3 regions of the Kluyvera huaxiensis genome follow, and region 1 is predicted to be linked to each of the others. Evidence: predicted binding sites of a transcription regulator. Region 1 holds the regulator's gene; each other region holds the start of a gene.
The links. The regulator Fur, encoded in region 1, represses iron uptake genes when iron is present. The targets are predictions, from matches to a motif close to ATAATAATGAGAACNACTATCAA.
Positions count from the first base shown of each region.

Region 2: the regulator Fur is predicted to act here: its motif matches at 1,373-1,395, upstream of ABOC97_RS12820 (siderophore-interacting protein).
Region 3: the regulator Fur is predicted to act here: its motif matches at 1,302-1,324, upstream of sufA (Fe-S cluster assembly scaffold SufA).

Region 1 is NZ_JBEFLV010000003.1:46,845-50,125, forward strand. Features, by position in the region: gene chiP (chitoporin ChiP) at 1-820, shown strand, start outside; gene ABOC97_RS04190 (ChiQ/YbfN family lipoprotein) at 871-1,206, shown strand; gene fur (ferric iron uptake transcriptional regulator) at 1,322-1,774, opposite strand; gene fldA (flavodoxin FldA) at 2,071-2,601, opposite strand; gene ybfE (LexA regulated protein) at 2,753-3,046, opposite strand; gene ybfF (esterase) at 3,177-3,281, opposite strand, start outside.
Region 2 is NZ_JBEFLV010000011.1:8,630-11,910, forward strand. Features, by position in the region: gene iutA (ferric aerobactin receptor IutA) at 1-1,212, opposite strand, end outside; gene ABOC97_RS12820 (siderophore-interacting protein) at 1,561-2,451, shown strand; gene atzF (allophanate hydrolase) at 2,732-3,281, shown strand, end outside.
Region 3 is NZ_JBEFLV010000001.1:438,450-441,730, forward strand. Features, by position in the region: gene sufB (Fe-S cluster assembly protein SufB) at 1-882, opposite strand, end outside; gene sufA (Fe-S cluster assembly scaffold SufA) at 893-1,261, opposite strand; gene ABOC97_RS02130 (hypothetical protein) at 2,132-2,404, opposite strand; gene ABOC97_RS24020 (YnfU family zinc-binding protein) at 2,472-2,648, opposite strand; gene ABOC97_RS02135 (hypothetical protein) at 2,797-3,030, shown strand; gene ABOC97_RS02140 (GH36-type glycosyl hydrolase domain-containing protein) at 3,049-3,281, opposite strand, start outside.

The DNA of each region.
Region 1 (3,281 bases):
TGAGTACAAGGCACCTTGGCATCTGGAAATGGATAACTTCTATCAGAACGATAAGAAGACCAAGGTCGACTACCTGCACTCCATCGGCGCTAAATACGATTTCAAAAATGACCTGGTGCTGGAAGCGGCATTTGGTCAGGCAGAAGGCTATGTTGATCAGTACTTCGCCAAAGGTAGCTACAAATTCGATATCCCTGGCGGCCCTCTGACCACCAGCTATCAGTTCTACGGTACCCGTGACAAAGTGAGCGATCACGGTGTGAACGATATTTACGACGGCACCGCGTGGCTGCAAGCGTTAACCTTCGGCTACAAGCTGAAAGAGGTCTTCGACTTCCGCCTGGAAGGGACCTGGGTTAAAGCTGAAGGTCAGCAGGGCTTCTTCCTGCAGCGTATGACGCCAACCTACGCTTCCTCCAACGGTCGTCTGGATATCTGGTGGGATAACCGCTCTGACTTCAACGCCAACGGCGAAAAAGCGGTGTTCTTCGGTTCGATGTATGACCTGAAAAACTGGGATCTCCCGGGCTGGGCAGTGGGCGCGTCTTACGTCTACGCATGGGATGCTAAGCCATCGACCTGGCAGATGAACCCAGATGCTTACTACGACAAAAACAACAAAATCAAAGAGTCTGCTTACAGCCTCGATGTGGCTTACACCGTACAGGATGGCCGCGCGAAAGGGACTCTGTTCAAACTGCACTTCACCCAGTATGACAACCACTCCGACATTCCAAGCTGGGGCGGTGGTTACGGCAACATCTTCCAGGACGAGCGTGACGTGAAATTCATGGTTATCGCACCGTTCACTATTTTCTGATGCATGACGCGGCAGGGGGAAACCTCTGCCGCCGCTAAGAGGTTCATCGCATGAAAAAATTGATTATTGTTGCCTTAATGGCTGTCGGCCTTACCGCTTGTGCGCAGTCACCTGCGCCGAAAGAAGACACCAAACTGAAAGATGCCTATAGCGCCTGTATCAATACGGCGGAAGGTAATCCGGATAAAATCCAGGCCTGCCAGAGCGTATTGAACGTGCTGAAACAAGATAAGAAGCACGAGCAGTTCGCGAACCAGGAAAGCGTACGCGTGCTGGATTATCAGCAGTGTATTCTGGCGAGAAAAACGGGTAACGACCAGGCCGTGGCCAGCAAGTGCGATAAGATTTGGCAGGAAATTCGCAGCAACAATACGCCACAAAAATAATGTCGTGTTAAGAACTGAAAACCGCTGCTTGCAGCGGTTTTTTTATGTCGATACCAGACCGATAGGCAAAAAAAAACCAGCACACAATGGCTGGTTTTTTGACGAGCGGCGGTCGTTATTTTTCGATGCCGTCGTGAGCGTGTTCATCTTCGCGGCAGTCGCCTTCAGCGCAGTGACCGTAAAGATACAGGCTATGGTTGGTTAAGCGAATCCCGTACTTGGTCGCGATTTCACGCTGGCGCGCTTCAATCGAATCATCGCTGAACTCGATAACTTTGCCGCAGTCGAGGCAGATCAGGTGATCGTGGTGATGCTGCTGAGTCAGTTCGAATACGGATTTGCCGCCTTCAAAATTATGGCGAGTCACAATGCCAGCGTCATCAAACTGGTTCAGTACGCGGTAAACCGTGGCTAAACCGATCTCTTCACCCATGTCGATCAGGCGTTTGTATAAGTCTTCCGCGCTGACATGGTGGTTATGAGGTTCCTGAAGAACTTCCAGAATCTTTAACCGTGGAAGTGTGACTTTCAGGCCAGCCTTCTTTAATGCGGTATTATTGTCAGTCATGCGGAATCTGTCCTGTTGCTAAACGATTAACTTCCATCAGCGAAAGTTTCACAGAGAATGCACCCGAATTAATGCGTCTCATTATAGAATGGCCCTATCAAAATGAAAACAGCAAGGCCCGGGTAAGCTAAGCTTTCAAAAACGAGGCTTCACCGACAAACTGAGCGATGAACCTGCGCTAAATCAGAAGATATTGTACAGGTATGCGATAAAAAGTTAAAAATTTGTAGCTATTATTTTAATTGCTTTTACCTATTAATGAGGTGCAATTTGATAATTACACCTCATTATTGCGATTAGGCGTTTTTGATTTCGTCCAGGTGCAGTTCTTCAGCCACCTGCTTAACCCATTTCTCAACGCGCTCCGCGGTCAGTTCTGGCTGACGGTCTTCGTCAATCGCCAGACCCACGAAGTGATCGTCATCGGCAAGTCCCTTAGACGCTTCAAAATGGTAGCCTGCGGTTGGCCAGTGACCCACGATGGTTGCGCCACGTGGTTCAATAATATCGCGAATGGTGCCCAGGGCATCACAGAAATATTCCGCGTAATCTTCCTGGTCGCCACAGCCGAACAGCGCAACCAGTTTACCGTTGAAATCTACTTCTTCCAGCGTTGGGAAGAAATCATCCCAATCGCACTGTGCTTCACCGTAGTACCAGGTTGGGATACCCAGCAGCAGGATATCGAACGCAGCCAGATCTTCTTTGCTGCTCTTGGCGATGTCATGCACGTCAGCGACATCTTTACCAAGCTGTTTTTGAATCATTTTTGCGATATTTTCGGTGTTTCCGGTATCGCTACCGAAGAAGATGCCAACGATTGCCATGAGTAAAATAACCTCTTGAAACTTAATGATATGGTGGTGGCTTATTGCCCACAGATAAGGGCAATCATAGCAGAACAGCGCAGTGTGCGGAAACAGCAATCGTGCCGGACTGCACACTCTGCTACATGAAAGCGTGTTTTGGGGGGATTTTTCAGACTTTCCCCTGTCCGTGCAGCAGCGCAAGCTGGTTCATCAACATCTCTTCGATGAGTTCGCTGCGGCTCATATCACGGGCAGTCGCCAGCTCGTTGAGCGCGTCAACGGCTTCGTTATTCAGCTTCAGTTCGACACGCTTAAGCCCGCGAACCTTGTCGCGTTTTAGCTGATTGCGCTTATTGATGCGGAGCTGTTCGTCACGCGAAAGCGGATTGGTTTTTGGTCTTCCCGGGCGACGCTCATTTGCGAACAAATCTAGTGTCGTACGGTCCGTTTGTTCTTTTGCCATGATTCTGAGTGACTTCGGGGAAAACAAGCTACCGGGCAGTGCCCAGCGCAGACAGCGCGCAATCATACATCAGTGGAACCCGCACGCCAACGACCGCGGCCATTCTGGCGCGCGGTCGATGCATTTTTAATCACTCTGCGAGGTAACGGCGGATAGCGCGCAGTACAGCGTCTGGTTTTTCCGCATGCACCCAGTGACCGGCACCGGCAATAACGTGCGCTTTGGCCTGCGGGAA
Region 2 (3,281 bases), on a different contig from region 1:
ATAGCGTCCGGTGGTGTAAATCTGCTGGTTGTTTAGCCCACCGGAGGCGTTAGCTTTAGCTGTGTCGAAGAACATCTGGTTAGAGGTAAAACGCTCATGATCGGCATCCAGCCCGTAGGTGAGCTGCCAGCCGTTCAGCGGCGTGCTGTTCAGGGTCAGCTTCGCGCCGTACTGATTGGTTTCCTGCTGGGATGACGAGAAGGCGGTGAGCTGGTTACTCTTGTTCATGGAAGGGAAGGGATAGAACTTCAGCGACTCATCGCGATAGTAAACCTGGCCCACCAGCTCCTGGCCGAGGAAATCGCTGTTGGAGTACTGCAGACTCATCAGATGACGTTCAGTACCGGGAATGCGGTCGGAGCTCAGCCCGCCGCTGACGTAGGGCTTAGTGGCTCCGCTCAGCGCCGAGAAGTTTTTCCCCAGATTCAGGCCGTAATCATCATCGCCCTGGCTCTTATAGTACTGGCTCACCAGCTGGAGCTGCTGAGTCTCATCAATATTCAGCGTGCCGGTGCCCATGATGTCCAGTCGATCGGAGTACTGCAAGCCGGTTTGGGTGTTGTCCAGCAGGGTGGCATCGCCGTTGCCATCGTACCAGCCGCCAAATTTCTGATAGGCCACCGACATACGCCCGGAGATGTGGTCATTGCCGCCGGAGATGGCGCTGGCAATGCGTTCATCGTGATCTTTGCTGCTGTTAAAGCCGCTTTTGCTGCCCGCTTCAAACTCCACCTGGGTTTCCGGCTGACCTTTTTTGGTCACGATATTGATAAGCCCTCCGGTACTGCCACCGCCGTACAGCGACGTCGCGCCGGAGATGACTTCGATGTGCTCGATATTGAACGGGTCAATGGAGTCCAACTGGCGGCTATCGGTACGCGAAGAGTTGAGGCGCACGCCGTCAATCAGCACTACCAGCGGGCGGCCACGCACGTTCATGCCGTAGTTGGTACGGCTCTGGCTGCTGACGTCGAGGCCGGGGATCAGCTGCGCCAGCGCGTCCTTGAGCTCTTTACCGCCCTGGATCTGCTGTTCCAGTTCGGCGTTTTCAATCACCCAGGTGGTTTGCGCCATTTCGGCGACGGTGCGGTTGTTGCGGCTGGCGGAAATCACCATCGATTCATCATCGGTTTGCTGCGCCACGGCGGGAGCCATCATGGCAAGCAGCAGCGGATTTAGCGCCCAGAGGGTATGTTTTTTGGTAATCATCATTATTCCTGCGCACGGGCCGACAAACATCGGCCCAAAAATGCGGCTCAGTGAGTTAAAGATGCAGCGTTGTGCCGCGTATGCCCATCGCGGTGGCCGGGATGGAATATATAAACCATGAATAATTCATGGGCTTATATCAGTTGTGGTAATGCGAATATTGTCGATAATATTTCTCATTATCAATACTAATTATGAGAGTTGATTAAAGACCGTTGACGGGTTGGCGCTGTCTTTGTCCCATTCACAATGGTTTTTTTCGGCTTAAAGCTGCAGAGTATTTCAGCAAAATCAGGTGGATAGTTTTCACCGAGTAGCTGAGCTTGCCCCTTCACGCGTAAGGAAAAATTTATGGCTGTGGTTCCAGGTTATCGTCTGTTCAACGTGCGATTAGCGCGTAAGCGTGAGGTCTCACCTTCCTTGCTGAGCCTGGTCTTTAGCGGTGAGGATGTCGCGCAGATGAAATCTGACTCGCCGGATCAGCGGATAAAAATGCTGTTTCCCGCTGAGGACGGTACGCCGCCATCGCTGCCGGTGGAGGGCGAGTGGTATCCAACGCTGCTGGCGATCCCCAAAGATCAGCGGCCAATTGTCCGCACCTACACGCTGCGCCATGTTGATCCTGCGCGTCGGGAAGTGACGGTGGAGTTTGTCCGCCACGGCACCGAAGGGCCTGCTTCCGCCTGGGCCATCAACGCCAAAGCGGGTGATGCGCTGCAAATTGTGGCCCCTAATGCCGCGCAGGCTGAAGACAGCGGCGGCTATGAATGGACGCCGCCGGCGACTTTGCGCCGCGCCCTGATCGTGGCTGATGAAACGGCGCTGCCGGCGGCGCGTGGGATCCTTGAAATGCTCGCGGGTCAGGCTAATCCTCCGCAGGTGCAGGCGTTTTTTGAAGTGCCAGAGCAGGGCGACTGCATTGATTTAACCGCGTTCGATTTTGCGACGGTGCACTGGTTGCCGCGTCAACCGCTGGCCGCCGCGCACGGAGAATGCCTGCTCAGCGCCGTGAAGCTGCTGGCCCGGCTGCCGGAAAGCGATGGTGCCGGAAGCGTGAAGGAAGAGGCCGAAGGGGAGCTGCTGTGGGATAAAGCCACCACGGCGAACGGCGATTTCTATGGCTGGGTGGCGGCAGAATCAACGGTCGTCAAACGGCTACGTCGCTACCTGATTGGCGAACGAGGCGTGGAGCAGGACGCGATAAACTTTATGGCCTACTGGGCCAAAGGCCGCGTGCGCTAGAGCGTAATAACGGAAGACGTTTCCCCTAAAATACCCGTATGGATAATATTTAAATTCATGCGGGTATTTTCATCATGGTTTATTCTGGCTCGCTTATTTAGCTATTTATTTTTCCTATGACGGTTTGCACTATTATTGCGCGGACATGTCCTTTGACGGTGCGATAAATATTTTTATTGTTTTTAAATTCTGCTCTAAATCTTTATAAAACAACTAATTAATTATTTGGCATGGGCCTTGCTAATTGAATTCCATCTTGTATACCAACAGGAATTCAACGATGGCATTAATGACCGGTAAGACACTGGCCGCATGGCGTCAGCTGATTGCGAAAAATAGCGACGCGGTTCTGACATTATTAAAAGAACATATTCATACCCTTTCTATTGAGGATAACGCCTGGCTGATGATTGCCAGCGAGACCCAATTGCAGGCGCAGTGGGACGCGTTAATTCCGCGCTATCGGGATAACCCCGATGCGCTGCCATTATTCGGCATTCCGTTTGCGGTAAAAGATAACGTCGACGTGGCCGGTTGGCCGACCACGGCCGCCTGTCCGGCATTTGAATATATTGCTAAACAGGATGCGACCGCCGTGGCCCGGCTGAAAGCCGCCGGGGCGATTGTGATTGGCAAAACTAATCTGGACCAGTTTGCCACCGGGCTTGTTGGCACGCGTTCTCCGTACGGCGCGGTTGCCAATACTTTTAACGCCGATTACGTCAGCGGCGGCTCCAGCTCCGGCTCGGCTTCGGTGGTGGCTCGCGGCCTGGTGCCGTTTGCCTTCGGCACCGATACCGCCGGTTCCGGGCGCGTCCCAGCCGGATTTA
Region 3 (3,281 bases), on a different contig from region 1:
GTTATTGTTGTCGCCGGGGAACCAGTTTTGTACGGTCGAGTATTTCACTTCCGCGTCTTTATGGATGATGACTTCGACTACCGCGGCGTGCAGCTGGTAGCTGTCGCGTACCGGTGCCGAACAGCCTTCGATATAGCTGACGTAGCTCCCCTCATCGGCAATCAGAATCGTGCGTTCGAACTGGCCGGTCTTTTCCGCGTTAATGCGAAAATAGGTCGACAGTTCCATCGGGCAACGCACGCCTTTCGGGATATAGATGAAGGTACCGTCAGAAGCCACCGCTGCATTTAGCGCGGCAAAGAAATTGTCGTTTTCCGGCACTACCGTACCGAGATAGCGTTTCACCAGCTCGGCGTGGTCATGAATCGCTTCACCAAAGGAACAAAAAATGACCCCATGCTCAGCCAGTTTCTCTCGATAAGTCGTCGCCACCGAAACGGAATCAAAAATGGCGTCAACCGCCACCTCTTTGCCTTCACGTACCGGTACGCCTAGCTGATTAAAGGCGGCTTCAACTTCGTCGGTCAAAAAATTACTGGCGCCCGGCTGCTGTTGCGCACCGGGCTCCGAGGCGCAGCTATCGTCGCAGTTGCCGCACGAAGGTGCTGAATAATAGCTGTAGTCCTGATAATTTAACCCGGTGTAGTGCGCTTTTAGCCAATGTGGCTCTTCCATCTCCAGCCAGGCATGATAAGCCTTCAGGCGGAACTCCAGCATCCACTCCGGTTCATTGCGGCGCGCAGAGATCGCCCGCACCACCCCTTCGTTAATACCAGTTGCCAGTTCGTCAGTTTGCAGATGGGTAAAGAACCCTTCTTTATAGTTCAGCGGGCCACCGGCCCAGGTCTGGACATCGTCAATTGCGTCAGTATTACGCGTCATTATGTACCGCCTATACCCCGAAGCTTTCGCCGCAGCCGCATTCGTTCTGCGCCTTCGGGTTATGATATTTAAACAGCTGATTCAAGCCTTCGCGCACGTAATCCACTTCGGTGCCGTCAAGAAACGGCATGGCGCGTAAAGGGACCCACAGCTTCGCGCCGTCGAATTCAAACAGCAGATCGTCTTTATCCGGTTCACTTACCGCGTCGAGCACATAACCAAACCCCGCGCAGCCGGTTTGTTTCACCCCGAGCCGCACGCCCTGAATCCCCGACGGCTGCTCAGCCAGTGTTCGAATATGCGCGGCGGCGGCAGGCGTCAGCGTTACACCGCGCCAGGTTACGTCGTTAGGATCGAAGGTTCCTGAATGCAAATCCATAGGTCTACCTCATCAGTGAAGCCTCAAAAAGGATAACGCTATGTTAGTGATAATGATTATCACTTCAACCCGCGTCGGGTGGGGTTATTCCACGCCCGTCCGTGCAATGGGGCCTTTTTATAAGCATAGACCCTGCGCTCAGCGGCGAATGAGATAGATGTATTTTTACAATGCTTTGAAAAATAATGGATTTGTTAGGAGTGATAGGTATGTTCAGCGAGGAAGATAAAGATGCATAGCCAATGCCTATTTATTTAATTGATTTTGGCGTGTTCAGTGAATCAAGGGGTTAGAGGATAATCAAAGAGTTAGCCTAAACACTGTATGGACACACATGGACATATGCGGACATTTTGCTGCCCCAAACAACACCCCTGAATGCTGATTTGCCCCCATTACGCCCCCAAAAGAACGCCACAACCTGGCCATTTTCAGATCATCACCCTACTGTTCTTATTCTTGTCCTGGGATTTATCTTCCATTTAATATCGGGGTTGAACATTGCACCAGTAAGCACAGTATCATTAACTCGTCGCTACTACTTCATTAGCAGTAACGAACCTGATTTCAGATACCACTCTATTCAAAATTCAGTTATTAGATTTTAGGTGAATTTTGTTTTACAGTTTCATAACTTATATAATTATGGTGTTACCCAACCTTAGAATCATACCAGCATTAAAGCCACTTGTTTTAGAGGGTTATCTATGTTTTATCATTTGAGGAGTTATCGCCACACAGGCCCTACAAATTGAATGAACAGAAAAACACTACCACACTCATATTAAAAATCACACAGCATCACCCTTCCAAATTAAATATAAACATCCATTAGTGCAACATTAAAGACCAGTCAACATATCACACACTTCAATAATATTCATGGAATCGTCTAATGGACTCCTTTTCCTCAAGGTATTCAAAACCCAAAAGACGCACTTTGACATGATTATAAGACCACTCACTCTCATTCCTTACAATAATACTCCCTGGTTCGAAGCATAGTCCTGATGCTGCCCGGACAATCGCAAATTTATCATCACCAAACTTTACCCGATGGATACAAAAACTTTGTTGTCTTTCTCCGAAAAGACAATTTTCAATTATAACCCCTTCAATAAAAACAGCTTTCTTGGCTTTCATAATCATTACCTCTACATACGTCACATGAACTTATGCTTATGATTTATAGGCCATAGCAATGCGGACCTCATCCACCTATGCACCGACATTCTGATGGCCTGAATAATAGCCCGCAGCTAGGACATTCAAGAACTGCATCTTTTCGCATTTTTCCGGCCTTCTGATTTGCCTTGCAGGAACATGCGGGGCAAGTCACATTAACCGGTCTTTCCTTAAAGTGCCTTAGTCCATTTGAGTAAGTCATAAATTAATTCCCCGAAGGATGATTCCATTTACTATACGCCTTTACTCACTAAATCACTGCCAATATATTTCATTTATAAAACATTCGCATAATACAAAGGGAAGCGTGAGTCATTTATGGTATAATACCCTTCCGTGAGAAATTTATAATGAAATCAGAAGACACCCTCGATTGGTACCCAGCACAGTTGCCACCAGTTAAACTTATCCTCGGTGAAGCTGTGCTTGCCGTTGGAAAACAAGGTAGACCGATTAACACCCGAACACTGCTTGAGTACTTGCAAGTTATGCAGGAAAAACAAAAAAGAAGAGATGATAAGGTTGCGATGAAAACCGCAATTGATGTTCTCAGAGACAATCAGCGCATTAACGGCAGACGTTAATGCGCATTAATTCCTGAATCAATTCTGAATAATTTCGACTGCATGGGATTGCCCATCATCCATTAACGGAATTCTGTCATCAAGCAGGAGTTTCCCATCCAGAGTGACCCGGTATTCCCCAATACCGCGTGATACTATTATGTGATACTGACTGCCGCCATATTGGTATGCCATTGAAAAAGATGGCCAGTTCACCGGTAATAGAGGGTGAACGGTAAGGACAGAACCATAACGTTTTATCCCCAACAGTT